One region of the Cyanobium sp. Maggiore-St4-Cus genome, then DNA from elsewhere that is predicted to be linked to it. Evidence: predicted binding sites of a transcription regulator. Region 1 holds the regulator's gene; each other region holds the start of a gene.

Region 1 (7,066 bases):
TGGCGCCCTGCCCAGCAGGCTGGTGCCGGGCCCAGGTGCCCAAGCAGGCGGTGGCCTTCAGGGAACCGCTATGGCTGCGGCCGGCGGCGGCCCAGGGCCGGCCTAAACGACATCAGGCCCTGCCTCCCCTGGGCGAGGGCCTGTTGCTACTGGGCTGCCGGCCGCTAGGGGAGTCGGGTGACGTGGTGCTCACTGTGCAGAACTGTTCCCCTTGCCGCCGTTCCCTGGAGCTGGGAGAGCGCTGGCAGCTGCTGGAGCGACTTGATGGCCTGGATCAGCCTCTGATTACCCAGGGAAAGCTCTCTGAAGATCCCTGGCTGCTGGCGCCGTGGAGCCTGGGTTTTTGGCGAGTGCGACCTGATTGGGTCAGCGCTTAGGGCTCAGTCGTCGTGGTCGTCAAAGGGGTCGGTGAGGCCCTTGGAGGGCGGCCCGAAGGCTTGGTACACCCCAAAACCGGTGAGTGAAAGCAGCACCGCCAGCACGGCGAGGGCCACGGAAAGGGCCGGGGAGCTGGTGGTGGCGGTGGGGTCCATGGAGGCGGAAGGGGAATGGAGGTGACGGGTTGCGTCACAACTCTCGACGGACAGCCGCGGCGCGGTACGCGAGGCCCTTACAGTACTTAAAGCGAATCCATGCCCGAGAGGCTGCAGCAGACATGGCCCAACGCACCCGCCTCGGAGACATCCTGCGGCCACTCAACTCTGAGTACGGCAAGGTCGTTCCCGGTTGGGGCACCACGCCCGTCATGGGCATCTTTATGGTGCTCTTCTTGGTGTTTCTGCTGATCATCCTGCAGCTGTACAACAAGTCCCTGCTGCTCGAGGGCATCACAGTTAACTGGAACGGCCTCGGCTGATGAACGTGTTTGGCATTGGCTTGCCTGAGCTGGCGGTAATTGCCGCTATCGGGCTGCTGGTGTTCGGACCAAAGCGGCTGCCGGAGCTCGGTAAAACCCTGGGCCGCACCCTTAAGGGTTTTCAATCGGCCTCCTCTGAATTCGAAAAGGAGCTGCGCACGGCGATCACCACCTCCGAACCTGTTGCGGCTGACCTCCCAGTTGCAGTTTCTGCAACTGAGCTTGTTTCAGCTGACGCCTCCCCGGCTGATGCTCCAGAGCTGATTGAGCAGCCTCTCGATGGTCCCGCGGCCTGAGTTGTCGTTGCAGTTGGTGGTGGGCCTGGGTAACCCTGGAGCCAAGTACTCAGGTACTCGCCACAACGTGGGCTTTATGGCCCTTGAGCGTCTAGCCGATTGCGCTGGTGGTCCATCTTTTCGACAGCAGCAAAAGCTTCAGGGCTTGGTGGCTGAGGTGGGTTCGGGGCCTGCCCGGCTGAGGCTGTTGATGCCCCAGACCTACATGAATGAAAGTGGTCGCTCGATCCGCGCAGCCCTTGACTGGTTTGGTTTAGAGCCCGCCCAGTTGCTGGTGGTGGTTGACGACATGGACCTGCCCCTCGGCAAGTTGAGACTGCGGGCTACGGGCAGTGCCGGGGGGCATAACGGCCTGCGCAGCACCATCAGCCACCTAGGTACCCAGGACTTTCCGCGGCTTCGTATTGGTATTGGCGCCCCCGCCCAAGATCCCGGCGAGCGCCGCGCCCGCACCGTTGGCCATGTGCTCGGACGCTTCACGCCTGCCGAGCAGCCCCTGCTCGAGGAGGTGCTGCGCGAGGTGGAGGCAGGTATTGGCCTGATCCAGCGCCTCGGCCTGGAGCGGGCTGGCAACCGACTCAACGGTTTTCAGCCCCAGGGCGCGGCAGCCTGAGCCGATGGCACGCCTTCCCTCCACCACTGCCCAGTTGCGGGTGCTGCACCAGAGCTTCAGCCAGCGGGTGCTGGAGGGAGAGGTGAGTGCGGGCGGCTACCAATGGAGTTTCCGCTGGGCCTTTGACCGCGGTGAACTCAGCGTTGAACCTTCTTTGGGCAGGGCTCTGATCCAGGACGCCCTGCTGCGTTATCTGCTCAAGGTCGACTACCAGCTCGAGCCTGGCGGTGACTACATCTTTACGGTTCGGGCCCGTTTTTAAACCGATTTAGCCTCCGGCGACCGGCAGCGGCCATTGCCTCAGCAGCTCCTGGTTGCTGCGCTGCAGGGTCATCCCGCAATAGCGCTCAATCAGCAGCTGGGCCACCACATCGTCGATATCCCGGGGGGGCAATCGCAAGCCCGCCGGCAGCAGCCGCCTCCAGTCCTTAGGAGGCCACAGTTGCCAATAGCGCTCGCGGGCCGCCAGGGTGCTGCCGCTCTCATCCACCACAGCTAGCGCCAGCCGCTGCTGGCCAAGCCGGCTGCGCCAGTCTTGGCTACCGGTGCCATTGCCGAGCACAACCTGGCCAAGCCCCACTTGCTGCCAGCTTTTGAGCAGGGCGAGGCAGGCTTGCGGGGGCAGGATGGCAGCCTGCCGGATCTGGCCAAGGGCAGGATCAGCCAGCACTAGACCGCATTTGCTGCGCCCGGGATCTAGGCCTGCCACCAGGCCCGCCGCAGCGCCCGTCATGGGCGGCGAGGGCCCGGCCCCGATTGGGCGGGAGATGGGGCCACCACCCAGCGCAATTCCACCGCAATTGGGTCGGCGGTGCTGGCGCTGTTGATGGCGAGGGCCTCTAGTTGGGCAACCTGGCCCGGCTGGCGCTCGCTCAGCTCCCGGGCCAGCTGTTTGAAGCTGGCCGCATCGAACTGCAGCCCTTCCACCAACGTGCCCTGGCGCTGGGCTCGGGCATAGGCAGCGGCTAGCAGCAGGTTGAGTCGCCGCGAAACCGGCTCCAGGGCTGTGAGGTCGCCCTCGATCGTGGTGCTGGCCAGCACTTCACCTGCTTTAACTACTGGGCGGTTGGGGCGTAGGTCTGGGAAGGCAAGCACCTGTCGCTCGCCCCTCAGCACGTTGGCGGCCGAGAGAATGCTCACCACCCAGCTGCCGGGTTTGGCGAGCAGGCCTTCCAGCTTGCTGATGTCATTTTTGGGTACCAGCAGGATCTGGCGATCGGGGGGCTGGCCGGGCAGCACCCGCCTGAAGGCGTTGAGATTGGCCTGCTGCAGCAAGGCGGTGATAACCTCCTTGGCCTGCTCGGGGCGCTCAAGGGTCACCTTGGCGCTGGCCAGGGTCTGACCGCTGCTGAGCACCACGTCGCCGCGGCGCAGGGCAATCAGGTTGCCCTCCAGGTCTTTAAGTTCTTGGGCTCCGGCGCTAATCCGGCGGCGCACCTGGGCTAGTTCCGCTTCGGTGCGGCGGATTTCCGCATCCCGCCCCTTCACCTCCTGGCTGAGACGGCTGCGCTCCAGCTCCAACTGGTTGCGCTGGGCTAGAAGTGGCGCCAGCTCTTGGCGCAATTTGCTGGCGCGGGCTTGGGCCTGCTCAAAGCGCGTCTGAGCCTCGCGTTTGCCCTGTTCGGCCCGTGCCACCTGCAGGCGGCTGCTGGCTAGTTGGCTGTTGCTGCGGCTCAGTTGGCTGCGGCTGGTTTGCAGCCGTTGCTCCAGTCGATCGAGTTCAAACAGGCCCGTGCGCAGCCGCTCGCTTACCAGCAGCATCAGGCCGAGGGAGATGGCACTGATCAGGCTGCCAGTGAGCACCGTGATCAACACGGCGGTGCGGCGGGGCCGCATCCCCAACAGGCTCAAGCGCGCCTTGCCCACCAGGCTGCCAAGTCGGTCGCCCAGGGTGGAGAGCACTCCCCCCAGGGCGAGCAGAGCGAGGATCAGCAGCCAGCCCGTCACATACGTCCCCGGAGGGCCCCAGTATCCCTGGCGTTCAGCTGAAGCGCTTGGCTAGCGCGATTGGATCAAACACAGTGATCTTTTTGCGGTCGATCTGAACCAGCCCGTCGTTGCGCAGGTCGCCCAGCAGGCGAGTGATTGTGACGCGGGTGGAGCCAATCGCTTCGGCAATCGCCTGGTGGGAGAGGCGCAGATCAATCGTGATACCTTCCGAGCTGGGAACGCCGAAATCTCGGCACAGCACCAGCAGGAAGCTCACCAGCCGCGAACTCATGTCGCGGTGGGTGAGGGTTTCGATCATCGTTTCGGTTTGCAGTATTCGCGAAGACAGGCCCTGCAGCAGCAGCAAGCCCACGCTGGCGTCCTGCTCGATCGCCCGGCGCACGGAGGTGGCTGGTGCGGTCACCATCTCGACCCTGGTGAAGGCCACAGCGTGATAAAAGCGATCGGAGCGCTGGCCCGTCAGCAGCGAGAGCACACCAAACAGGCTGTTCTCGCGCAACAGGGCCACGGTGATCTCCTCGCCGGATTCATATACCCGCGACAGCCGGACCGCTCCGCGCCGCAGCAGATAGACCCGCTCAGCTGGATCGCCGGGAAAAAAAATCGTCTTGCCCCGTTCGATCGTCTCGACACTGCTGCCGGTCAGGCCCCGGATCACTTCCAACAGGGTGGGGTTGCCCTGGCCGGCGCTTCCCATCACGCCAGGGGCACCCGTCGATGGGGTGTTGGCGGTACGGCTAAATCCGTGGGTAGCGCCAACCATCAAGGTCTTGGCAAGTGCCGGGACCCTAAGGATCACCCGGGGGGCGGCTTGTAGCAATACACACGGTTTGAGACGACACCGTCGGCGCCCCCTGCGCACCAGTACGTATGTTTCCACTAGGGATGGTGTCGTTTGCTTGTGGAGCGGCCCAATCCCGCTACATTCAGCTCCGCGAGGCCATGGGCTGCTCGCGGCGCCCCAGGTCTGTTTTTCGATTTTCAAGGTTCTTATTCAGGTTGTTCATGACCGCGAGCTTGCCCGTCTCAGGCCTCACCTCCTCCTCTGGAGCTGGTTTTCCGGCGGTCCAGCACCAACCTCAGCGCTCTGGCCATCGCCCTTTGGCTGTGGCGGCTGCCGTGTCTGCCCCCGCCTCTGCCCCTTCTGCTGCGCCGGCATTGCGGCTGGTGGCCCAGTCGGAGGGCTTACTGCAAATCCATACGGCGCCTTTCCGCGGCAGTTACGGTGCCGTGCTCAGCCAGGCCCTACGTAGTGCCGGCTTGGGCAGCCGGGTGCTAGTTACTCAGTTCCTTAAGGGAGGCGTAGATCAGGGCCTCGGCAGCAGCGTCTGGCTGTGTGGGCGACTGCAATGGCTGCGGCCCGGAGTGCCCGGCTGTCTGTCAGAGCCAGCTGCCCGCCAGGGGCTCGAACTGTTGGAGGCGGTGCGCCAGGTGTGGGCCTTCAGCCGCGAGCAGCTGCTCAGTGGTGCGGTGGATCTAATGGTGCTCGACGAGCTGGGCTTGGCTGTGGAGCTGGGCTACATCGAGCAGGTTGAAGTGCTGGCAACCTTGGAGCGCCGACCAGCCCATTTAGATGTCATTTTGACAGGGCCAGCCATGACTCCTGAGTTGATGGCCATGGCTGATCAGGTCACCCAGTTGCGCCGAGGCCTCTGATGCTGAAGAACGACCGCTGGATCAACGAGCAGGCTGGGGCAGGAATGTTGCAGCCATTTCAGTCGACCCTGGTGCGCCACCTCGATCCCGAGACGACGGGCTCGCCGGTGCTCAGCTACGGCTGCTCTTCCTATGGCTACGACTTGCGGTTGTCGGCTAAGGAATTTTTGATCTTTCGGCATGTGCCTGGCACCGTGATGAACCCCAAGCGGTTCAATCCGGCAAACCTCGAGCCCGCTCCCCTGCGCCATGACGAGGATGGATCTTATTTTATCTTGCCAGCCCATTCCTATGGCTTGGGAGTGGCACTGGAGAAGATGAAGGTGCCATCAAATATCACGGTGATCTGCCTGGGTAAGAGCACATACGCCCGGCTAGGCATCATTGTTAATACGACGCCAGCGGAAGCCGGCTGGGAGGGTCACCTCACCCTGGAGTTCAGTAATTCTTCGGGTGCTGACTGCCGTATTTATGCAAATGAGGGAATCTGTCAGCTGCTCTTTTTTGAGGGCGATCCCTGTGAGACAACCTATCAAGATCGGGCTGGTAAGTACCAGCATCAGCCCGAACGGGTTACCTTGGCGCGTATCTAGTTCCCAGCAAAATGCCCTATGGGGCGAGCCTGGCTTTATGTAAGCGGCTCTTTTCATACCAGTCAGCAAATTGGGGTGTCCAAGCCTGCAGATGGGGCCACATCAGATCACAGAGCTCACGGATCTCCTGCTGGGCATCGAGCTTCGCCCGCAGGTCAAGGAAGTGCAGAAATGCCCGCAAGGTGAAGCTCACCACGAAGTGCTGGCGGTAGTCGAAGGGCAGGATGCCGCGGGCGTGCTCCTCGGCGAAGCCAGCCGCCAAAAGGTCGCGGTAGCGAGCCGCCGCAGCCCTGCAGAGCTCTAGATCTATGTAGCGCTGCTCTTCGGTGTAGGCGTATTTCTTGCCTTGCCGGTCGCTATAGCTACCTACGGGCCGTAGATAGAACACCTCCTCTAGTTCCAGCTCATCATTGGCGGCCTTGCAGATGCGATCGCCGGTGTAGCGCATGGATTGCACGTCAAAGCTCACCCCCACCCGGTGGGTCCGTGCCTGCTGCATCACTGAGTGGGGAAACCAGCCAACGTTGAGCACGATCTGGGCGTGCTCCAGGGGGCCGTAGTGGCCCCGCTCTCCGGCCAGCAGCCGCTTGATGCAAATTTCTCCCGCCTTGGTTTCGTCCGGCCAGTTGGCGGAGTCTGCCGCCACAAAGCCCTCGCTGTAGTCCTGATGCATTCCCGCATAAACGCACTGCTGGGGGTTAGGCGTGGCGGCGATCAGGTCAACGCGGAAACGGGAATCCATGGCGGGCGTCAACCGTGGCTGCGGGGTCCGGCCATCGTGGCAGTAGCTGGCTCCGCTGCCGCAACTTCGCCAGCGGGTTGGCTCAGGTTGCTGACGGCGCCTACCCCAGCCAGGGCAGGTAGGGGCTCCCTGGCGATCAGGGCGCTGCTGAGAGCGCGCAATTCGTTGAGGCTGCGGGCGCCAATCGAGCGGCCCACCGCTTCACCGGCAGCATTGAACAGCTCTAGTTGGGGAATGCCGTTGACGTCGTAGCGCTCCAGCTCCGGCTGCCAGCGCGGATTGTCAACGTTGAGCAGCACCACATCAAGCTGGCCGCGGTGTTGGGCTTCGATCGTTTCCATTGCCGGAGCCATGGTGCGG
Region 2 (7,066 bases), on a different contig from region 1:
GCTGAGTCCGTGCGGGAAATGAAGAACGCCGCCATGGGCCTACTCACCGGCTCTGACGCTGAAGAAGCCGGCTTCTACTTCGACTACGTCATTGGCGCCCTCTCCTGAGGCAGCGTTCTTTTACTACTCCCCGCCACCACAGCTGGATTCATGCAAGACGCGATCACAAACGTCATTAACCAGGCCGACGTTCAGGGCCTGTACCTGGACGACTCCGCCATGGGCCGCCTGGAGCAGTACTTCACCAGTGGTGAACTGCGCGTCCGCGCCGCTGCCACCATCAGCGCCAATGGTTCGGCGATCATCAGAGAGGCCGTAGCTAAGTCGCTGCTGTATTCGGATGTCACCCGTCCGGGCGGCAACATGTACACCACCCGTCGCTATGCAGCCTGCATCCGCGATCTGGACTACTACCTACGTTACGCCACCTACGCCATGCTGGCTGGGGACACCTCCATCCTCGATGAGCGGGTGCTGAATGGTCTCAAGGAGACCTATAACTCCCTGGGTGTACCCATTGGTGCCACCGTGCAATCCATCCAGGCCATGAAGGAAACCACCGCTGCACTGGTGGGTCCTGATGCCGGTCGTGAAATGGCCGTCTACTTCGACTACATCTGCTCCGGCCTGGGCAACTGATCCCTGCCATCGGCACACCCGAGGATCATCTCCATGCGTCTGTTCAAGATCACGGCTTGCATTCCTTGCCCGGAAAAGAGCCGCTCCCAGCGTGAGCTTCAAAACACCTATTTCACCAAATGGGTGCCCTACGACAGCTGGTTCGCTGAGCAGCAGCGGATCATGAAACAGGGCGGCAAGATCCTCAAAGTAGAACTAGCCGCTGGGCGTCGCCAACAGAACGTCGGCAACTGATTATTCAGTACCTTCGTTTCTTCCCAAGCTCGGCAGATGCCGGGCTTTTTTGTTGTTTTACTCTGGCTGCCAGGGGTCGACAACACCCCCCCGGGCACGGCTCAATGGGTTGAAGATGGCCCTACCTCTGCCACTCCCCAATTCCAGCCTTGGCCCCCACCGCAACTCACACCCCCCACCGCGACGCTGTCGGCGGTCCTCCGAAGGCTGGGGTGCTGCTGCCGTTGCCCTGGTCCCAGTGGCCTGCAGAGGCCAGATTGCTTCTGGGCATGGTGGCGGTCTGGAGCGTGATCGGACTACTGGTGCTCACCTCCGCCAGTTGGTGGGTAGCTGAACGGGAGATGGGTGACGGCGCCTTTTATCTCAAACGCCAGCTGGTTTGGATGGCTGCCAGCTGGGGGCTGCTCTGGTTTGGCATGCGCACCAGCCTGCGGCGCTGGTTGCACCTAGCTCCGCTTGGGTTGTGGGTTGGGATCATTCTGGTCGCAGCCACCCTGGTGATGGGCAGCACTGTCAACGGCGCCAGTCGCTGGCTGGTGCTTGGACCGGTACAGCTGCAGCCATCGGAATTGGTCAAGCCTTTTGTGGTGTTGCAGGGCGCTGCCCTTTTTGCCCACTGGAAGCGCATCGGCAACGACCAGAAACTGCTCTGGCTAGGGGCATTTGGGGCCCTGATCCTGCTGATCCTCAAGCAACCAAACCTCAGCACCGCCGCCCTATCCGGGCTGCTGCTCTGGCTGATGGCTCTGGCCGGGGGCCTTTCCCTGCCCATGCTGCTAGGTGCAGCAGGAGCGGGAGGGCTGCTTGGCAGCGCCAGCATCATGATCAACGAATACCAGCGTTTGCGGGTGGTGTCCTTCCTGGATCCCTGGCGGGACGCCCAGGGGGACGGCTACCAACTGGTGCAGAGCTTGATGGCAATCGGCTCAGGAGGCTTCCTAGGCGAGGGGTTTGGCCTTTCAACCCAGAAGCTGCAATACCTGCCGATCCAGAGCACCGATTTTATTTTTGCGGTGTTTGCAGAGGAATTTGGCTTCGTGGGCTCGCTGGTGCTGCTGCTGTTTTTGCTGTTGTTTGGCTTTGTGGGCCTGAGGGTTGCCCTCAGCTGCCGCAGCAACCAGCAGCGCCTGATCGCCATCGGCTGCACAACCTTGCTGGTGGGCCAATCCATCCTCAACATCGCCGTAGCCAGCGGTGCCATGCCCACCACCGGCCTGCCACTGCCACTAATCAGCTATGGCGGCAACTCCTTGATGGCCAGCCTGCTTATTTGCGGCCTGCTGATCCGCTGCTCGCTGGAGGCAGGCGGCCTTGCCCCTACCCCCAGGCGCCGGCGCACCGCAGCTGCCCGATAGGCTGATTGGATGATCAGTTTTGGGCCCCAACTGGCCGATTGGGCCCGCAGCAGCGAGACGCTGCTGCAGCACTCCCTGGCCAGCCCCACCCCCACCACCGTTGGGGTTGTCTTTGCTGGCGGCCTGCTCACGAGCCTGGGGCCCTGCTCCCTGTCGCTTTTGCCGGTCACCCTTGCCTATCTGGCTGGTTTTGGCGGCACGCCCGGCGTTAAGCCCAGCCAGGCTCCCTGGCAGCGCAGCCTCAGCTTTGCGGCCGGCATCGTGGCCTCCCTGGTGCTGCTGGGCCTGGTTAGCGGCCTACTGGGCCGGATCTACGGCCAAATCCCCGGGCTGATTCCCACGGTGGTGGCTGTGCTTGCCCTGCTGATGGGCCTAAACCTGCTGGGCCTGCTGAAGCTGCCCCTGCCCGCCGGACCCGATCCTGAAGTCTGGCGTCGCCGGGTGCCAGCCCCCCTAGCTCCTTTGGCAGCAGGGTTGGCTTTTGGATTGGCCGCAACCCCATGCACAACGCCAGTGCTGGCTGTGCTGCTGGCCTGGATGGCCCAGAACGGCAAACCAATGGTCGGCATGTTGCTGCTCACCAGCTTCGGAGCCGGTCAGGTGGTGCCGCTGCTGCTGGCAGGTACAGCAGCAGCCAGCCTGCCGGGCTTGCTGAGCCTGAGGCGGCTGGGCCAATGGGTTCCCCCGATCAGCGGCGTGGTGCTGGTGACCACCGGCGCCCTCACCCTGGTGGCCAACTGGCGATGAAAGCCTTGCTGCGGGTGGTGGGCTGGATTTCCGATCTGCGGGTAGCGATCGTGCTTCTGCTGGTGATTGCCGTCACCAGTGGCGTCGGCACGGCCATCCCCCAGCGGGAACCAGCCGACCTTTACCACCGGCTCTACGACCCCCAGCCCTGGCTTGGACTGCTGAACGGTGATGGGGTGCTGGCGCTGCAGCTCGACCATGTGTATTCCAGCGGCTGGTTCCTGGGGCTGCTGGCCTGGCTGGCCCTAGCCCTGCTGCTATGCAGCTGGCGCCGCCAGTGGCCCGCCCTGCAGGCCGCCCTGCGCTGGATCGACTACAGCACCCCCCGCCAGCTCAGCAAGCTGAGCGTGGCCGAAACCCTCAGCACCAACACCCCCAAGGCGAGCCTCGATCAGCTGGCCGCACTTCTGCAGAGCCAGGGCTGGCAAATTCAGCGCCACGACGACCGCCTAGCCGCCCGCAAGGGGCTGCTAGGCCGAGTCGGGCCCCTGCTGGTGCACGCCGGAATGGTGGTGCTGATGCTCGGAGCAGCCTGGGGGGCACTTGGTGGGCAAAGGGCTGAGCAATACCTCGCCCCCGGCCGCAGCCTGGAGCTGATGGACAGCCGGGGCAGCAGCCAACTCACCCTCGCCCTCGACCACTTTTCAATCCAGCGCGATCCCGCCGGACGACCTGAGCAATTCACCTCCCAGTTGCGCATCTTGGAGGGCGATGGCAGCGGCGGCAGCCTGCTGAAGCAGGCTGAGATCAGCGTTAACCATCCGCTGCGCTTCCAGGGAGTCACCCTTTATCAAGCCGACTGGGCCCTGGCCACCATCAGCCTGCAACTCGGTAAAAGCCCCCTACTGGAGCTGCCGTTGCAGAGCTTTCCTCAGCTAGGCGAACAGATTTGGGGAATCGTGCTGCCCACCCGTCCCGATGGCAGCGAGCCGGTGCTGCTCAGCTTGGGCAGCGAACAAGGCCCTGTGGAGATCTACGGCGCCGACGGAATCTCCTTAGCCCGCCTAGCCCCAGGCGGCGCAGCTGTGGAAGTGAAAGGGCTACCGATACGGGTTGAAAGCGTGCTCCCCGCCAGTGGCATCCTGCTGAAGCGTGATCCGGGGGTTCCACTGGTTTATGCAGGATTTGCAATCGCCCTAGCCGGCGGTGGTCTCAGCTTGCTTGCTACGCGTCAGCTTTGGGCCATCGCTGAGCAGCCGGACGGCCAAGCGGGTCAGCTGCACGTTGCGGGCCTCTGCAACCGCAATCTCACCGGCTTCGCTGCCGAGCTACCCCAGATGCTCGCCCAGCTCTAACAAGCCAGCCGCGTGCCGTGGCTGACGCGCACCACGGTGTGAACGTTGCCGCGGGGGTGAAAATCAGCCTCCAGCTGCATCCACTGGGGATCGGTGGCGGCAACCAGATCATCCAAGATGCGATTGGTCACCTCTTCATGGGAAATGGAGCGGTCGCGGTAGCTATTCACGTAGAGCTTGATCGCCTTGAGCTCCACCACCCGGGGGCCGGGCTGGTAAATCAGGCGCAACACCGCAAAATCGGGGTAGCCGGAAAATGGGCACTTACAGGTGAACTCCGGTAGCTCGATCGAAATCTCGTAGGCACGGCCAGGCCTGGGATTGTCAAAACAGATCAGCTCCGCTTCAGCGATGGCGCGCTCGCCATACATGGGCGTCTGGGTGAGGGAGGACGCGCTGGCAGAAGCGGGGCTGGAAGACATCGGAGCAAGGAAAGGGAAAGGGCCAGTGCCACTAGGTGATCTTAAGGAAAGTGGCCGCAGCCAACGGCTGCCCGAGCCGGTAGCAATCGCTACGACGACCCCCGCAAAGCTCGGGCGTAATGGCTTTACTCCCTACCATCGGCAGGGATTTCCTGAGAGACTTCCTACCTAGCCCGAGCTGCTCCTATGAAAAAAATTGAGGCCATCATTCGTCCCTTCAAGCTCGAGGACGTCAAGGTCGCCCTGGTCAATGCGGGGATCGTGGGCATGACCGTGAGCGAAGTGCGGGGTTTTGGCCGTCAAAAGGGCCAGGTGGAGCGCTATCGCGGCTCTGAATTCACCGTCGAATTCCTCCAGAAGCTGAAACTTGAGATCGTTGTCGATGACGACAAGGTCGATACCGTGGTGAGCGCCGTTCAAGACGCGGCCCGCACCGGCGAAATCGGCGACGGCAAGATCTTCGTGAGCACGATTGATTCGGTGGTTCGAATCCGCACCGGTGATCGGGACAGCGGCGCCATCTGAGCGCCAGCACCCCTTTTGATTTTTATTCCCTGGGAGTCAGTGTGCTGGCTACCAGGGTTTTTATTTGCTCTGGGCTGATTGGCGCAGAGCGGATTGGCGCAGAGCTGAATTTCGGGTCGCTTTGGGCTGGTTCAACAAGCTGTTCAACAGGCTCAAAAACATCCTCTGCAACATCCCCAGCAACATCCCCGGCAACATCACCCATTCCGACCTGCCCATCGCAATCGGAGCGCCGCAGCCAGAGCAGGTATTCGTGGTTGCCGGCAGGCCCGGTGATCGGTGATGCCACCAGGCCGCAAGCAACCAAGCCCAGGCCAGAGGCCGCGGAGATAACCCCTTCGATGGCATCGCAATGGGCAACCGGATCACGCACCACCCCGCCCTTGCCCACCCGGCCCTTGCCCACCTCAAACTGGGGTTTAACCAGCAACAGCAGATCCACGGGTGCTTGGGGTTGCAGCAGCGCCAGCAGGGCAGGCAGCACCAAGGCCAGGGCAATAAACGACACATCGGCCACCGCTAGATCGGGCCAGGGGTCTTCGGGGCCGTAAAGAGCATCCGGGGTGAGGTGACGCAGGTTGGTGCGCTCCTTGAGCACTACCCGCGGATCACTGCGCAGGCTCCAGGCCGTCTGGCCGTAGCCCACATCAATTCCGTAAATGCGGCAGGCCCCGTGCTGAAGCAGACAATCGCTGAAGCCGCCAGTGGAGATGCCGCCATCAAGGCAAACGCGCCCCTGCACGGCGATGGGGAAGGCCTCAAGGGCCCGCACCAGCTTTTCGCCACCCCTTGATACATAGCGAGGAAGTTGCTGTACCAGCAGCTCGGCCTCAGGCAACACCTCGGTGCCTGGTTTATCGAGCACTTTGTCGCCGTGGCGCACCCGCCCGGCCCTAATCAACAGCTGGGCCTGCTGACGACTAGCCGCCAGGCCGCGGGCCACGAGCTCCAAATCCAGTCGTTGCTTGCGAGCCATGGCGCTCCACCTTTTGTGATCAAACCACAACGCAAACGGAACAGATTCCAAGCATCTCTGCCTCCGCACCAAAACCCGGCAGAGGATGGCGCCCATAAGTTGATCTGGCACCGATGGCCACCTCAATCCGGACCGCGAATGCTGCAGCCAATGTGCTGGAACTGCTCTATCCCGGCAGCTTCGTCAAACTGCGCAATCAACCCTCCGACCTGCCCCCCTTCCAGCTGATCCAGTGCCGCGGCGGCCGCTGCTGGGTGCGGCAGCAGGCCTGGGGCCATCAGGTGCACTGGGAGGTGGAGCACCAACGCCTGACTACCGCTGCCTAAGGGGCGCACCCATACATTGGTCTGGCAGTGAGCCAGGCGCGGCCTTGATCGAGCGTTACACCCTGCCCGAGATGGGCGCCCTGTGGAGCGAGCAGGCGAAGTTCCAAAGTTGGCTCGATGTGGAGATCGCTGCCACCGAGGCCAATTGTGAGTTAGGGCGAGTGCCCGCTGAGGCGGTTGCGACGATTAAGGCGAGGGCCAGATTTTCGGTAGAGCGGATCCTCGAGATCGAGGCCGAGGTTCGCCACGACGTGATCGCCTTCCTCACCAATGTGAACGAGCACGTGGGGGATGCGGGCCGCTACATCCACGTGGGCATGACCAGTTCAGATGTGCTCGACACAGGCCTGGCCCTGCAGATGAAAGGCTCGGTGGGTCTGCTGCGAGCCGAGCTCGACGCACTCGCCGATGCCCTCAGGGCGCTAGCCCGCGAGCACAAGGGCACGGTGATGATCGGCCGCAGCCATGCCATCCACGGCGAGCCGATCAGCTTCGGCTTCAAGGTGGCCGGCTGGCTGGCGGAAGTGGAACGCAACCGCGAGCGCCT
Region 3 (7,066 bases), on a different contig from region 1:
GAGCTGGGGCCCTAGAGCCGGAGCGCATCCGCGGCGTCGAAACCGGTGGCTGCCCCCACACCGCCATCCGCGAGGACTGTTCGATTAACCGGGCGGCGGTGGCCGAGCTGGAGGCGGCCTTCCCCGATCTGGATTTGGTGCTGGTGGAGAGCGGCGGCGACAACCTGGCCGCCAGCTTCAGCCCCGAGCTCGTGGACCTCTGCATTTATGTAATCGATGTGGCCGCCGGCGATAAAATCCCTCGCAAGGGGGGCCCGGGGATCACCCGCTCCGATCTGCTGGTGATCAACAAGATCGACCTGGCTCCCATGGTGGGAGCCAGCCTTGAGGTGATGGCAGCCGACACCGAACGCATGCGCCCTGGGCGCCCTTGGTGCTTCACCAACATCCGCAGCGGCGAAGGACTGGAGGCGGTGGAAAAGTTTTTGTGGGCCCAGCTGCCCTGATTTTTTTGATAATTTGCTGAATGGAAACAAGATTAAGCATCTCTCTTCCCCGGGTCCATTTACGGCGTGGTGATCTCTCCCGTGTCTGCCTCTCCCCGATATTTGCTGCGCCTGGTTGCTTCATCTGCCCTGCTTCTGAGTGCAGCGGGCTGTGGGGCTGGGGTAGCCACTGTTACCGTTCCGGCCAGCAATTGGCCTGGCTATGAGTATTTCTCGCTGGCCCAGGACCGTAAACTAGATCAGCGTTATGACTTAAAGCTTGACCTCAAAAATTATACGAATCCCCAAGATATTGTCCACGCTTACTTGCGGGGAGAGTTGAAGCTGGCCCAGCTGACCACCGTTGAAGCCGTTGACATCTGTCACCGGGTGCCGAAGCGTTGCCCAGTGGTGGTATTGGTGCTTGATGAATCCAGGGGCGCCGATCAGGTGGTAGTTGACCAGTCTTTGAATTCTATTGCCCAGCTTCGCTCCCGCCCGGTGGCCATCACTCCTTCCACCCTCGGCCCTTTTGTGCTCAGCCGCGCTCTAGCCCTTAATGGTCTAGGCCTGGAGGATGTGGAACTGAGGCCAATGCCATTGGAGGCGATGCCGAAGGCTCTAGCCAGGGGTGAAGTTGCCGCGGCAGCCCTGTTCCCACCCTTTTCCGACCAAGCAATTGCTTCAGGTAAGGTTCGCCCCCTATTCACTAGCCGTGAAATTCCTGGCCAGATTTTCGACATTCTGGTTGCTGATCCGGAGTTCCTTTCGGCCAACCGGCCTTTAGTGGCACGGCTTTTGAGGGTCTGGCAGGCTTCCCACAAGGAGGCGGCTGCCAACCCTGACGCCGCGATCGCCACCATGGCCCGTCGGGAGGGTGTAACTGAACGGGGATTCCGTGATTCGTTGAAGGGTTTGGTGTTTTTCTCTTTGGCCAACCAGGAGCCTTTCTTTGTGCAAGGCGGCGTTCTAGAGCGCAACCTCAGCACAGTCCGTGACGTGCAGGCCTATCTGGGTCTGGTGCCTACTGCATCACCACTCCCCTCGGTTGACGGCACCGCCATTCGCCAGGCCTTGCAAGCCGGGGGCTAGAGCGAGCTAGGCCAGGGATCGGCGGCCGTGACGCCATGTCGTCCCAAGTTGCGTTTGCGGTGATAGAGAGCTTGGTCGGCTTTTTCCATCAGCTGGCGTTGACTGGTCCCCTGTTGAGGTATCCCGCTGGCGACCCCAATGCTGGCCGTAACCCAGCTGGCAACTGGGCTGGATTCATGGTCGATGCAGGCGGAATCCAGGGCGTTAATAATGACTTGCGCCAGTCGACAGGCTTCGGTCAACCCAGTTTCCGGCAGCAGAATCGCGAATTCCTCGCCACCGATACGGCAGACAAGGTCGGTGCTGCGTAGCACCTTGCTTTTTATCGCATCTGCAACTTTCTCGAGGCAGAGGTCTCCTTCAACATGCCCGTAGCTATCGTTGTAAAGCTTGAAATGGTCCACATCCAACAGAAGTAAACTCAAGGGTTGGCGGCTACGCAGGCCCCGCTTCCACTCCTGGCTGAAAACTTCGTCGAAGCGGCGGCGGTTACCCAATGCGGTGAGCGCATCCGTGTGGGCTAGGTCCTTGAGTTGTGCTGTCAGTGATAGGGATTCAGTGACCAATTTGTAGAAGCTGCCGCTGAGGCTAATGATTTCCCGGGGGGCTTTGCTGAAGCTGGGGCTTTGCAGGGTTGTGGCTATATTTTTATCAGGGTTCAGCATCAGCTCATCTAGCTGTAGCAACGGTTTAAGAATCCGATCGGCTGTGCGCCAGGCAAAGCTCAAGCCCACTACCCAGCCCAGCACAAGCCCAGCCATCCAGATGCCCATACCCAAAAGACGTGCTGAATATTGCTCTTTTTTAAGAGCATCAAGCTTTTGGGCTTTTTCGTTGTACAGATTTGCCAAGACTTCGCCGTGTCGCCGAATCTCACTAATTGTTCGGTCTTGAGTTGTTCGTTGTATCAACGTTAGGCTAAGTGGTTTGTTTTGTTTTTGCAGTTCTTTAACTTCAGCAGCCGTCTGTTCCAGGTTGCGTTGCACCTGGACTGAGAGCAGCCGGATAGCCTCTAGTTCCCGATGGAGTGCGTTGGTTCTAGATAGCCGGCTCAGGGTTGTGAGCTTTTCATCGAGGGCGGTGCGGAAGCTCTTGAGCTTCGTGATGTCATGGTTCAGCTCATCGCTTAGCGCGCTTGTCCCGCCTTGCGCCATGTACTGAGCCGTGTGCGGCACAGACTGGAGCATCTCAAAGCTGAGGTGCCTTATGACATCAGACTCAAAGGCCACTTCACGGGCCTGGGCTCCGGCATTTTGGCTAACCCATTCGCTAAGGAACCACCCGCCTACAGTCGCCACAGAGACGATGGCAAGAGTAGTGACCTGGGTTGTAAACAGCCGCCTTCGGAGTCCCACGCCGTCGGCGATCTCAGTATCCGATGCTACTCGGTAGGAATCAAATTGTTCGGGGTTAGGCGAGTTGTGGGCGAATTCAGTTGGTGAGCATTTGCTGAGCAAGCCCTGAGACCATCTCGGCATTGTGTAATTGGTGTCGAGCGATACGGCGCCGGGGCTGATTGTTGCTGCTGTTTTGCGGGACTTTCTGGATTCCTTCGAGGTCGCAGGGCTTTTGCGAGAACCGTAGCAACCACTACAGGGCCAACATGTGACAACTGGATACCTTCCACTGACCGCTAAATAGCAGCGGGACATTCAGCGGTTTCCCGTAGGAGTTTTTATGAAGTCTTCCCTGATGCGCAAAACCACCATGCGTTATGTCGCTGGTGCTACGGCGATGGCAGCCAGCCTTTCGCTGGTGGCCTGCGGCGGCGGCGGCGAAAAAGCCTCTGGCGATTTTGACGGTGAAGTGAAGGTGGGGATTCTGCATTCCCGCTCCGGCACCATGGCCATCTCCGAAAACACGGTGGCGGAAGCCGAGTTGATGGCGATCGAGGAGATCAACGCCAAGGGCGGGATCACCATCGATGGCAAGAAGCTGAAGATTGTTCCCGTCGAAGAGGATGGGGCTTCTGATTGGCCCACCTTCGCTGAGAAAGCCAAAAAACTGATCGATCAGGATCAGGTGGCTGTGGTGTTTGGTGGCTGGACCTCAGCTAGCCGCAAGGCGATGCTGCCGGTGTTCGAGGCCAAGGATCACTTCCTCTTCTATCCGATCCAGTACGAAGGTCAGGAGTGCTCCAAGAACATCTTCTACACCGGTGCCACCCCCAACCAACAGGCTGAGCCTGCTGTCTCCTGGTTGCTCAAGAACAAGGGCAAGGACTTCTTCCTAGTGGGCTCCGATTACGTGTATCCGCGCACCGCGAACACGATCATGAAGGAGCAGCTCAAGGTTGAGGGCGGCAATCTGGTGGGTGAGGATTACCTGCCTCTTGGCAACACCGAGGTTGCTCCGATCATTGCCAAGATCAAGCAGGCCCTGCCCAAGGGTGGCGTGATTGTCAACACCCTGAACGGCGACAGCAACGTCGCCTTCTTCAAGCAGATGAAGGCTGCTGGCATCACCCCTGCCAATGGCTACTCGATCATGAGCTTCTCAATTGCTGAGGAGGAGGTTGCGGCAATCGGCCCCGAATATCTGGAAGGCACCTATGCGGCCTGGAACTTCTTCCAGAGTCTCGATACCCCCGCTTCCAAGAAGTTCACTACTGATTTCAAGGCCAAGTACGGCGAGAATCGGGTCACCAACGACCCGGCTGAATCCGCCTACAACATGGTCTACCTCTGGGCCGCTGGGGCTGAGAAGGCCAACAGCGTTGACGATAACGCAGTGCGTAAGGCGCTAATCGGTGTGACTTTCGATGCCCCCCAGGGCAAGATCGAGGTGCAGCCCAATCACCACACCACCGAGCTGGTGATGATTGGTGAGGTCCAAAAGGACGGCATGTTCAAGATTATCGAGAACAAGGGAGTTCTCAAGCCGATTGCCTGGAACCAGTTTGTTCCCGAAACCAAGGGTTACACCTGCGATTGGACCCAGGATCGTCCTGACGCTGGCAAGTTCAAGATGTGAGCCTTCGGCTTTCCTATTGACTTCAGGTCGGGGGAGCTCAGCTCCCCCTTTTCACTTCGTTTTTATTTTTCTTTCCCTTGCCGAGCCCTGTTGGGCGCCATGGATCTTCTTTACGACACACTCTTCAATGGCTTAGCCATCGGTTCGGTGCTGGTGCTGGCCGCCCTTGGCTTGGCCGTTGTCTTTGGCTTGATGGGGGTCATCAACATGGCCCACGGCGAGTTGATGATGCTCGGGGCTTACACCACCTTCGTGGTGCAAAACCTATTTAAAAATGGCCCTCTGGAGGGTCTTTTCCCCATCTACATTTTGGTGGCTATACCGCTTGCTTTTTTAGTGAGTGGTTTGGCCGGTTTGTTGCTGGAAAAAACCGTAATTCGGCGCCTATATGGCAGGCCGTTGGAAACTCTCTTGGCAACCTGGGGGGTAAGCCTGATTTTGCAGCAATTTGTACGCTCGGTGAGCAGTGCCTTTGTTGTGGGGCTTGTGGTGGCAGTGGCTCTAGGGCTGGTGACACCGCGGTTGTGGCCCAGCTCCTGGGCTCAGCGGCGCTGGACCCCATTGCTTGCAGTGGCTACCTGGCTAATTTCTGGCCTAATTGGCATCATCTTGGCCTCCGGATTGGGTGGTGTTCGGGTGCTGGATCAGCCCTGGTTTAGCGCACGCAACCTAGACGTCACTGCTCCGCTTTGGTTGCGTGGTTCGGTTGAACTTGGCGGTGTCAATATGCCAACGGCACGCCTGTTCATTGTTGCTCTTACGGCGATTGCCCTGGTGGCGGTGCATTGGTTTCTGCAGAAGAGCGTCTGGGGGATTCGCATCCGGGCCGTTACCCAAAATCGTTCGATGAGCGACTGCCTGGGGATTCCCACCGAAACCGTCGATGCGCTCACCTTTTTAGTGGGATCGGGCTTGGCTGGCGTAGCTGGTGTGGCTGTGACTTTGCTCGGCTCGGTGGGCCCAAACCTCGGCGGCAACTACATCGTTGACTGCTTCATGGTGGTGGTGTTGGGTGGGGTTGGCAAACTTCTCGGCACGGTTGTAGCGGCCCTGGGTATTGGAGTGCTCAGCTATGTGATCGGCTCTGGCTCCCTACTGCTGCTCTGGCCAGCTATGCCAGCTGGCCTAAATGAGCTGATCACATTTTTCGCCACCACCTCGATGGCAAAGGTGCTCGTGTTTGCTCTGATCGTCGTGTTTCTGCAGTTCAGGCCCGCTGGCCTGTTCCCGCAGAAGGGACGGCTGGTGGAGGCCTGAGCCATGGCGAAATTGCGCACCTGGTTGCCGTGGCTGCTGCTTGTGGCAGCAGCGTTGATCTTGCCGGCGATCTTGCCGCCGTTCCGGCTCAACCTGCTGGGTCGGTTCTTGTCCCTTGGAATCGTAGCCCTGGGTATAGATCTGATCTGGGGTTTTACTGGCATGCTTAGCCTGGGTCAGGGCATCTTCTTTGCCTTAGGTGGCTATGCCATTGGCATGCATTTGCAGCTTTTATCTCTGGCGCCTGGGGAGTTGCCAGAGTTTTTCGGGCTTTATGGAGTTAAGCAACTCCCTGTTTTTTGGCAGCCATTTCAGTCGTTTGTGTTCACGGGATTGTGTATTTGGGTGTTGCCTGCCTTGGTGGCTGGTGTGCTTGGTTATTTAGTTTTTCGCAACCGCATCAAGGGGGTCTACTTTTCGATTCTTACCCAGGCGGCCCTGCTGGTCTTTTTCAACTTTTTTAATGGCCAGCAGAAGTTGATTAATGGCACCAACGGCCTCAAAACTGATACCGCGCGGATCTTTGGGGAGCTGGTGGGCAGTGATGCCATGCAGCGCAACCTTTTCTGGCTCACTGTGGTGTTGGTCATGGCTGCGTGGTTGCTCTGCCGCTGGCTCACCCGTGGTCGCTTTGGCGATGCCTTGATCGCCATCCGCGATGACGAGCCGCGGCTGCGCTTCACCGGCTACAACCCCACGGCTTACAAAACCCTGGTGTTTGCCATTGCCGGTGCCATGGCTGGCGTGAGTGGTGCGCTTTACACCGTGCAGTCCGGCATTGTGTCTCCCCAATACATGGCCGTACCTTTCTCTATTGAGATGGTGATCTGGGTGGCAGTGGGTGGTCGCGGCACCCTGATCGGAGCCGTGCTTGGTGCCGTTCTGATCAACTACGCCAAGAGCCTGGTGAGTGAACAACTGCCGGAAACCTGGCTGTTTATCCAGGGTGGTTTGTTCCTATTGGTGGTCACGGCGCTGCCTGATGGCTTGGTGGGCTGGTGGCGTCAGGGTGGCCTGCGCCATATCCAGTCCATGGTTTGCTGGCCACCATTGGCTCCTACTTATCCAGGCTTGGATCTCGACCCTGCGGCGCAGGCGGAGCGCCAGGCCTTTAGGTCCGATCTGCCTCCAGGAGGAGCCCCATGAGTTCGTCTACTGCCGCCCCTTTGGTCGCCCCGTTGCTGGAGCTACGCGGTGTCAGCGTCAGCTTCGATGGTTTTTGGGCCCTCAACGATCTCAACCTCTCCCTGGCACCCGGCGAGCTGCGGGCTGTGATCGGCCCGAATGGTGCGGGTAAAACCACCTTCCTTGATGTGATC
Region 4 (7,066 bases), on a different contig from region 1:
GCTTCTCCATGGCCAGGCCGGAGCAGCGCTCGTGGCCAGCCAGCAGCAGGCCTCAAGTGTGGCCTTCACCTGCATCGTGGCCGGCCAAATCGGTGTGGCGATGGCCTGCCGCAGTGAGCATCGCTCCGCCTTCGTCAACTTGGTGCAACAGGGCTGGCGCCGCAATCCCCTGCTTTGGCTTGGGATAGCAGCTGAAATCCTCTTCACAGCGCTATTGCTCTATTGGCCGCCCCTGTCGCGGCTAGCGGCGATGGTGCCAATTGACAGCCGGGCCCTGCCGATGGTCCTGCTGGCGCCGCTGGTGGTGATGCTGGCTGATGATTGGCGCAAAAGCCGGCTCAGGGTCTAGTTCGGCATGGTCACAAACTCCTCGGCAACCGAGGGGTGCAGGGCCATGGTGCGATCGAAATCGGCCTTAGTGGCGCCCATGCCAATGGCGATGGCTGCCATCTGGATAATTTCAGCGCTGTGCTCGCCCACCATGTGGCAGCCCAGCACCTTGCCGCTTTCCAGCTCCACGACCAACTTGAGCAATACCCTGGGCCCCCTGGCCGGCAAGGCCTGGCTCATCGGCCGGAAACGGGCCCGATGCACCCGCACGCCCCCTGGGCCATGGCGCTGGATCGCCTCCTCTTCGCTGAGCCCCACACTGGCCAGCTCCGGCTGACTGAATACCGCACATGCCACCAGGCTGTGGTCCACCTGGCGCGGGCTAGTGCCATAGACACTGTCGGCAAAGGCGCGTCCCTCATCAATGGCAACCGGGGTGAGGTTGATGCGGTCGGTGACATCGCCAACTGCATAGATATGGGGCACGTTGGTGCGCTGCTCCCTATCCACTGGAATGCGATTGGCTTCAGTGGCGATAGCCGCTGCCTCAAGGCGCAGGCCCTCCAGGAAAGGGCGCCTGCCGGTGGCAAGCAACACCCCACCGCAAGGAATGATTTCGCCAGCCTCGGTGTGGACGCTGAGGTTGCCGGCACTGCCAGTGATAGCTGCAGGACTGTGGGCAAAGCGAATCTCAATACCCTCTTGTTCCATGCCCTCCTGGACCGCCTTGGCAGCTTCAAGATCAAAGCCCCGCAGCAAATGATTGCCGCGCACCAGCTGGGTCACGGCCACGCCAAGGCCATTGAGGATGCAGGCGAATTCACAGGCGATGAAGCCAGCACCCACCACCACAAGGCGCTCCGGTAGTTGCTCCAGCAGAAACATCTCATCGCTCACCCAGCCCAGCTCTGCCCCTGGAATCGCTGGCCGTTGGGGCCGCCCCCCCACCGCAATCAAGATTCGCTCGGCCCCCAGGCGGCGCTCGCCAACGGCAATGGTGTGGTCGTCTTCAAAGCAGCCCCAGCCGCGCACCAGCTCTACCCCTGCTTTCTCAACAAAGCCGAGGTGCAGCTGATTGAGCCGATCTACCTCAGCGCGCACATTGGCCAGCAGGGTGCTGGGGTTGCGGCGAATCCCCTCGATTTCCCAGCCATAGCTGGCTGCATCTGCAAGCAAATGTTTGTAAGCGGAGCCATAAACCAGCAGCTTTTTGGGCACGCAGCCGCGGATCACGCAGGTGCCACCCACCCGATCGCCCTCCACGATCGCCACCCGGGCGCCATAGCTTGCGGCCCGTTTGGCAGCAGCTAGACCACCCGAGCCGGCCCCCAGCACGATCAGGTCGTAGGAGCTGTTCATGGGGCTTGGAGATGAAGGAATGGAGGACCTCACGCTATGGCGTGAAGTCCTTGGGCGGAAGGGTGCTCCCCAGCTCAGCGACGAATCCAGGGAAGCTGGTGGCATTGTCAGCAGCCATAAAAAAGCCCCCCTGACGGGGGGCAGTTGAGGTGTCCCAGATGGAAACACCACATCAAATCAAGAGGTGGGTGATCAGATCGCCGTGTCGCCGCGCTCACCGGTGCGGATGCGGATGGCTTCCTCAACGGGGGTGACGAAGATCTTGCCATCACCGATTTCACCGGTTCGGGCGGCCTCGAGGATGGCAGTGAGGGTGGCTTCCAACTTGTCGTCAGTCACCACCACAACGATCTTGGACTTGGGTAGGAAGTCAACGGTGAACTCGTTGCCGCGGTAGCGCTCCACCTGACCCTTCTGTCGACCGAAACCGCGGACATCGACAAGAGTCATGCCGACCACATCGAGGCCGACGAGGGTTGTTTTGATTGCTTCCACCTTGGAAGGGCGGACCATTGCCGTGATCATTTTCATGGTGATTCAGCTTCAGTTGGTCGTGGGGTCGTAAGCCTCTTCCCCGTGGGCGACGAAGTCGAGTCCACGTTCTTCCTGCTCAGGAGTGACCCGCAGGCCCACCGTGGCGCCAACGATCCAGAGAATGACCGCGGTGCCGATGCCGACAAACCCGTAGCTGATCAGCACGGCCTTGACGTGGGCCACGAACAGGGCGGTGTTGCCGCCGCTGGCGAGGATTGCTGCCGATTTGGGGAAGTAGTCGGCCGGCACCAGGGCAGGGATGGCTAGGGCGCCGGTGAGCAGGGCTCCCACCGTGCCACCTACGCCGTGGACGGCGAAGGCATCGAGGGAGTCATCAAAGTTGATGGCCGACTTCACCTGAACTGCGATATAGCAGGCGATGGAGGTCGCCGCACCGATGATTAGAGCCTGGGGCATGTAGACGAAGCCTGCGGCGGGGGTGATGCCCACCAGACCAGCCACGGCGCCGGTGGCGGCTCCCACGGCGGTGGGTTTGCCATCACGGAACCACTCAATCAAGCACCAGGTGAGCAGGGCCGTTGAGGCCGACAGGGTGGTGGTCAGGAAGGAGAAGCCGGCACCCTTAGCAGCGAAGTAGCTGGCGCCGTTGAAGCCGAACCAGCCGAACCAGAGAAGGCCTGCACCCAAGAGGATGAAGGGCACGTTGTGGGGAGGACGCTTGCTGCCTGGGAAGCCGCTGCGCGGACCCACAATCGCAGTGGCCACCAGAGCCGCCACGCCTGCAGCAATGTGAACAACTGTGCCGCCGGCAAAGTCGATGGCGCCGATCTCACCAAAGGGACCGATGTATCCACCGCCCCAAACCATCTTGCACATGGGGCAGTAGATGAACAGGCTCCAGAGCAGGGAGAACCAGAACCAGGCCTTGAAGTTGATCCGCTCCACAAGGGCGCCGGAAATAAGCGCCGGGGTGATGATCGCGAACATGCCCTGGAAAAGGGCGAAGGAGGAAGCGGAGATGGCGAAACCATCAGCGAGTGGAGCATCACCGAGCTCACCGCCTACGCCGTTGAGCCACATCTGGCCGAGACCACCGATGAAGGGGCTGCCGAAGCCGGTGTCGAAGGAGAGGGAGTAGCCGATCACAACCCAGACGACACCGATGAGCCCCATCAGGAAAAAGCTCATCATCATGGTGTTGAGCACGTTCTTGGCGCGGGTGAAGCCGCCGTAGAAGAACGCCAGGCCTGGGGTCATAAGTAGAACCAGGGCTGAACCCATCAGCATCAGCAGGGTGTCGGCGCCGTCGGTGGGGACCTTCGCCAAGGCTGCCTTGGCGGAGCCTGCCATCAGCGGCAGCAGGCCAGCACCAAAGGCGAGCAGCATCACGGCGTAACGCTTCAGTTCAGGCTCCTGAACCTTGGCGAGAAGCTGGGTGCGGAATCGATCAAAGACAGCGAGCGGGGTTGGACCGCCGCCAGCGATGGGGACTTGGGCCATGAAGGAAGGTGACCTCTAATGTTCACCCGGCCACAATCGTGCAGCGCTGCAGTCCTGTGGGTAGCAAATGACACCGTTCACGAGAACGCTGATCCCTTCCGCCCTGTGTTGGCTGGCAGCCCAATCTTGGGACGGACGTCGCTGACTAGAAGCCGCCGAATGTGCCGCCGAGGATCGACGGCAGAGAGGGTCTAGAGGGCCAACTGGGCAACTCCATGACTGGTCCTCAGCCCTTTTTTGATGTTGGATCCGTTCACGGTTGGATCGGTTCACGAGTTAGTTAGCTGCCGCGGAGTGAAGCAATCCGTCGTGACTGATGCCCTGATGCTCACTATTGAGGTCTTCAGCTGAGCTGCCTGGCCCCATCCCTTGGCTCTTGATCTCCAGTGCAACCGGAAACCCAAAAACCCTCTGGTTGAACCGTTGGGCTCCTGCCAGAGGGACATTGCTGGGCTTGTGCCCAATCAGCCGACTGCAGCAGCAGCGCGGTCGAAATAGGTGCCAACTTCGGACATCAGGGCGGAGCAATCTCCAGGGGTTATGCCGTTGCGATCGTTAGCGATCGAGATAGCAGCTTGCTTCATTTTGCGAACGCCTTCTGCCACAGAAGCGCCAGGAACGCCGAGGGCGAGGTAGGTCTCACGCAGGCCGTTGAGGCAGCGGTCTTCCAGCACGGAAGCATCGCCGTTGAAAATGGCATAGGTGACGTAGCGGAGGATGATCTCCATGTCGCGCAGGCAAGCAGCCATGCGGCGGCTGGTGTAGGCGTTGCCACCTGGAGCGATCAAGGCGGGCTGCTGATCGAAGAGATCGCGGGCAGCGTTGGTAACGATGGCAGAAGCGTTGGAGGTGATGCGGTTCACCGTATCCATGCGCTTGTTACTTTCGGCAACCATCGCTGCGAGGGCATCGATCTGGCTGGCGTTAATGAATTCGCCACGGGCATCAGCCTGGGCAACAACCTTGGTGAAGGCGTCGAACATTGGATCTCTGTTATGGAACTTCGCTCTTGAAAGTTAGTTAGGCCACCGAGCACCCCGCGAGCTCCTAGAACCAAGGCTGCTGCAGCGATAGGCATGGAGTCGAAAGCCGAGGGAGTGCTCGATTGGCAAGAGCTCGAACGCCTCGGTGCGTCCCCAGCCGATCCAGTCAACGGTCCCACCAGCGCCCAGGCCCGGCTGCGTTTGTTTGGTCAGCCGGAGGAGGCAGTGCGGGTCACCCTGTTCCGCGATCACCATGCCTGGTGCCCCTACTGCCAGAAGGTGTGGCTTTGGCTCGAAGAGAAGCGGATCCCCTACCGGATTCGCAAGGTCACCATGTTCTGTTACGGCGATAAGGAGGCTTGGTTCAAACGGCTAGTTCCTTCGGGGATGCTGCCCGCGCTTGAGCTCGATGGCCGCCTGATCACCGAGAGCGACCGCATTCTTGAAGCCCTCGAGGGGGCCTTCGGGCCCCTGGGACTGGGCATGAACGATCCGGCAGTGCTGCCCCTGCGCCAACTGGAGCGCCTGCTGTTTCGTGCCTGGTGCCAATGGCTCTGCAGTCCGGGGCTGCGGCCCGCCCAGGAGCAAGCTGCCAAGGCGGCTTTTCAGCGCATTGCAGGCAACTTTGAGCAGGCGCTCAGCCAGCAATGTGGGCCGTTTCTGCTTGGCGAGCTAGGCACCGCTGATCTGGTGTTCGTGCCCTACGTGGAGCGCATGGCAGCAAGCCTGGCCTACTACAAGGGCTTTCTGTTGCGCAGTGAGCATCCGGCCATTGGCCGCTGGTTTGAGGCGCTGGAGCAGCGCCCCAGCTACTTAGGCACCCAGAGCGACTTCCACACCCATGCCCACGACCTACCGCCCCAGATGGGTGGCTGCTATGCCAGCGGAGATGCCAACCAACAAGCACTAGCCACTCAAATCGATCGGGGCCCCTGGCCCCTGGGCAGCCCCGACCCGGAAACCAGCCAAGCCGAACCGGCCAATGCGGCAGCTTTTGCCCTCAGCCGGGTGATCAAGCACCGAGCGGCAATTCTTGGCCGCAGCCCCCTGGGAGCGGAAAAATTCGATGTCCCGCTACGCACAGCTCTCACGGCCCTGATCCACGCCAAGCCCCTGCCAGCACCGGCGGGCTCTGCCCCTGCCCTGCGCTACCTGCGCGATCGCATCAGCGTGCCCCGGGACATGCCGCTGCATGCGGCCCGGCGCCTGCGCCAGGCCCTGGAGGCCACCGCCAGCCTGGATCCCGAGGGCAGCACGGCCCAAGGACAGCCGATTCCGGTGGGCCATCGCCGCGATCAGGATCCCCAGCCATTCCTGCGGGCCGCTCCTAGCGTTTTGCCAACTGCTTAATGCCCTAGTGCCTGTGCCCCGTCTTCGACGCGTCGCCGTTGCGCTCGGCTGGGCCCTGGCCAGCTGCATTACCGGGGTGCCCGCAATCTCGCCGCTTGCGATCCCCGCCGCCCGAGCCCTGGAACTCAAGGGGGCCACCTACTTCACCAAGGCTCCGTGGAAGGTTGATCTGGTGAGCTTCTACACCACCGTCTGGCAGACCAGCGCCGAGTACTACTTCACGATCAGCCTCGATGCCGACGCCGGAGCCGCCCTCGGCGGCCTCACCATTCAGCAGACCCGCGGCGTGGATACCAGCTTTCCATTCTTTGTGGATCGCACCTCAGCCTTTTTGGGCCGGCCGCGCCAGCAGGGTCCCCGCGTGCCGGTGCAGGCTCAGTTCGATAGCGATGCGCGCCGCTTCACCCTCAGCTTCCCTGAGCCCATTAAGCCCGGAAGCACGCTCACCGTTGTGCTCAAGCCCTGGAACAACCCGGCTGTCTCCGACACCTACATGTTCCAGGTGACGGCCTACCCAGCCGGTCCCAACCCCTCGCCAGCGTCGCTGGGATTTGGCACCCTGCGGATCTACGACCCCGATTGGCGCTGAGCCAGATCCCCTGAGCCATGACCCACCGGAGCTGGTCCGTGCTGTTGCCGTTGTTTTTGGCAGCGGTTGCTGGCCAGCCGCCGCTGCGGGCCCAGACCGCGGAGCCCCAGGGGTTGCGGCCCCCGATGCCCCTGGAGCTTCCGGGCCACGTTTCAGTGCCGGATGTGCGGCTCCCCGGATCGGAGGGATCTCTGGCCCGGGGCATCTTGCAGACATCAACACCTGATAACTCGCCGCCGCCCCTGGCTTACCCGTTGGCCCAACCCGCCGAAAGCCTGGACCCCTGGGGCTGGCGCTACTCGGAGCGGCGCTCTGCCTGGCGGCTGCACACCGGCGTTGATCTGGCGGCGCCGCAGGGCACGGTGGTGCTCGCCTCCCGGGCCGGACGGGTGCTGCTGGTGGAGTCGATCAGTGGCTACGGCACCACGGTGCTGCTGGACCATGGCGAGGGTTGGCAGAC

What was found. The regulator NtcA, encoded in region 1, controls nitrogen genes in cyanobacteria. The targets are predictions, from matches to a motif close to GTANCNNNNGNTAC.
Region 2: a site for NtcA is predicted at 4,772-4,785, ahead of queF (preQ(1) synthase). Genes of this name have one in related genera too.
Region 3: a site for NtcA is predicted at 3,098-3,111, ahead of urtA (urea ABC transporter substrate-binding protein). Genes of this name have one in related genera too.
Region 4: a site for NtcA is predicted at 3,745-3,758, ahead of KBY99_RS14405 (ammonium transporter). Genes of this name have one in related genera too.

What each region holds. Positions count from the first base shown of each region.
Region 1 is NZ_JAGQBL010000009.1:29,938-37,003, reverse strand. It holds gene KBY99_RS09720 (alpha-mannosidase) at 1-377, shown strand, start outside; gene psbN (photosystem II reaction center protein PsbN) at 381-533, opposite strand; gene psbH (photosystem II reaction center phosphoprotein PsbH) at 656-856, shown strand; gene KBY99_RS09705 (TatA/E family twin arginine-targeting protein translocase) at 856-1,152, shown strand; gene pth (aminoacyl-tRNA hydrolase) at 1,136-1,765, shown strand; gene KBY99_RS09695 (DUF3146 family protein) at 1,770-2,027, shown strand; gene KBY99_RS09690 (resolvase) at 2,034-2,498, opposite strand; gene KBY99_RS09685 (DUF3084 domain-containing protein) at 2,495-3,712, opposite strand; gene ntcA (global nitrogen regulator NtcA) at 3,747-4,412, opposite strand; gene KBY99_RS09675 (cob(I)yrinic acid a,c-diamide adenosyltransferase) at 4,721-5,371, shown strand; gene dcd (dCTP deaminase) at 5,371-5,964, shown strand; gene thyX (FAD-dependent thymidylate synthase) at 5,981-6,706, opposite strand; gene KBY99_RS09660 (thioredoxin domain-containing protein) at 6,715-7,066, opposite strand, start outside.
Region 2 is NZ_JAGQBL010000006.1:37,360-44,425, reverse strand. It holds gene KBY99_RS07095 (allophycocyanin) at 1-108, shown strand, start outside; gene apcB (allophycocyanin subunit beta) at 151-639, shown strand; gene KBY99_RS07085 (phycobilisome linker polypeptide) at 673-873, shown strand; gene KBY99_RS07080 (FtsW/RodA/SpoVE family cell cycle protein) at 1,086-2,228, shown strand; gene KBY99_RS07075 (cytochrome c biogenesis protein CcdA) at 2,238-2,975, shown strand; gene KBY99_RS07070 (cytochrome c biogenesis protein ResB) at 2,972-4,270, shown strand; gene queF (preQ(1) synthase) at 4,267-4,692, opposite strand; gene KBY99_RS07060 (P-II family nitrogen regulator) at 4,879-5,217, shown strand; gene KBY99_RS07055 (TlyA family RNA methyltransferase) at 5,240-6,193, opposite strand; gene KBY99_RS07050 (hypothetical protein) at 6,307-6,519, shown strand; gene purB (adenylosuccinate lyase) at 6,564-7,066, shown strand, end outside.
Region 3 is NZ_JAGQBL010000004.1:144,278-151,343, reverse strand. It holds gene ureG (urease accessory protein UreG) at 1-446, shown strand, start outside; gene KBY99_RS05305 (ABC transporter substrate-binding protein) at 549-1,517, shown strand; gene KBY99_RS14865 (GGDEF domain-containing protein) at 1,514-2,746, opposite strand; gene urtA (urea ABC transporter substrate-binding protein) at 3,195-4,490, shown strand; gene KBY99_RS05290 (ABC transporter permease) at 4,590-5,747, shown strand; gene urtC (urea ABC transporter permease subunit UrtC) at 5,751-6,893, shown strand; gene urtD (urea ABC transporter ATP-binding protein UrtD) at 6,914-7,066, shown strand, end outside.
Region 4 is NZ_JAGQBL010000022.1:3,769-10,834, forward strand. It holds gene KBY99_RS14390 (cation-translocating P-type ATPase) at 1-349, shown strand, start outside; gene gorA (glutathione-disulfide reductase) at 346-1,689, opposite strand; gene KBY99_RS14400 (P-II family nitrogen regulator) at 1,882-2,220, opposite strand; gene KBY99_RS14405 (ammonium transporter) at 2,233-3,684, opposite strand; gene KBY99_RS14410 (phycocyanin subunit beta) at 4,149-4,667, opposite strand; gene KBY99_RS14415 (glutathione S-transferase family protein) at 4,761-6,017, shown strand; gene KBY99_RS14420 (DUF2808 domain-containing protein) at 6,031-6,606, shown strand; gene KBY99_RS14425 (M23 family metallopeptidase) at 6,624-7,066, shown strand, end outside.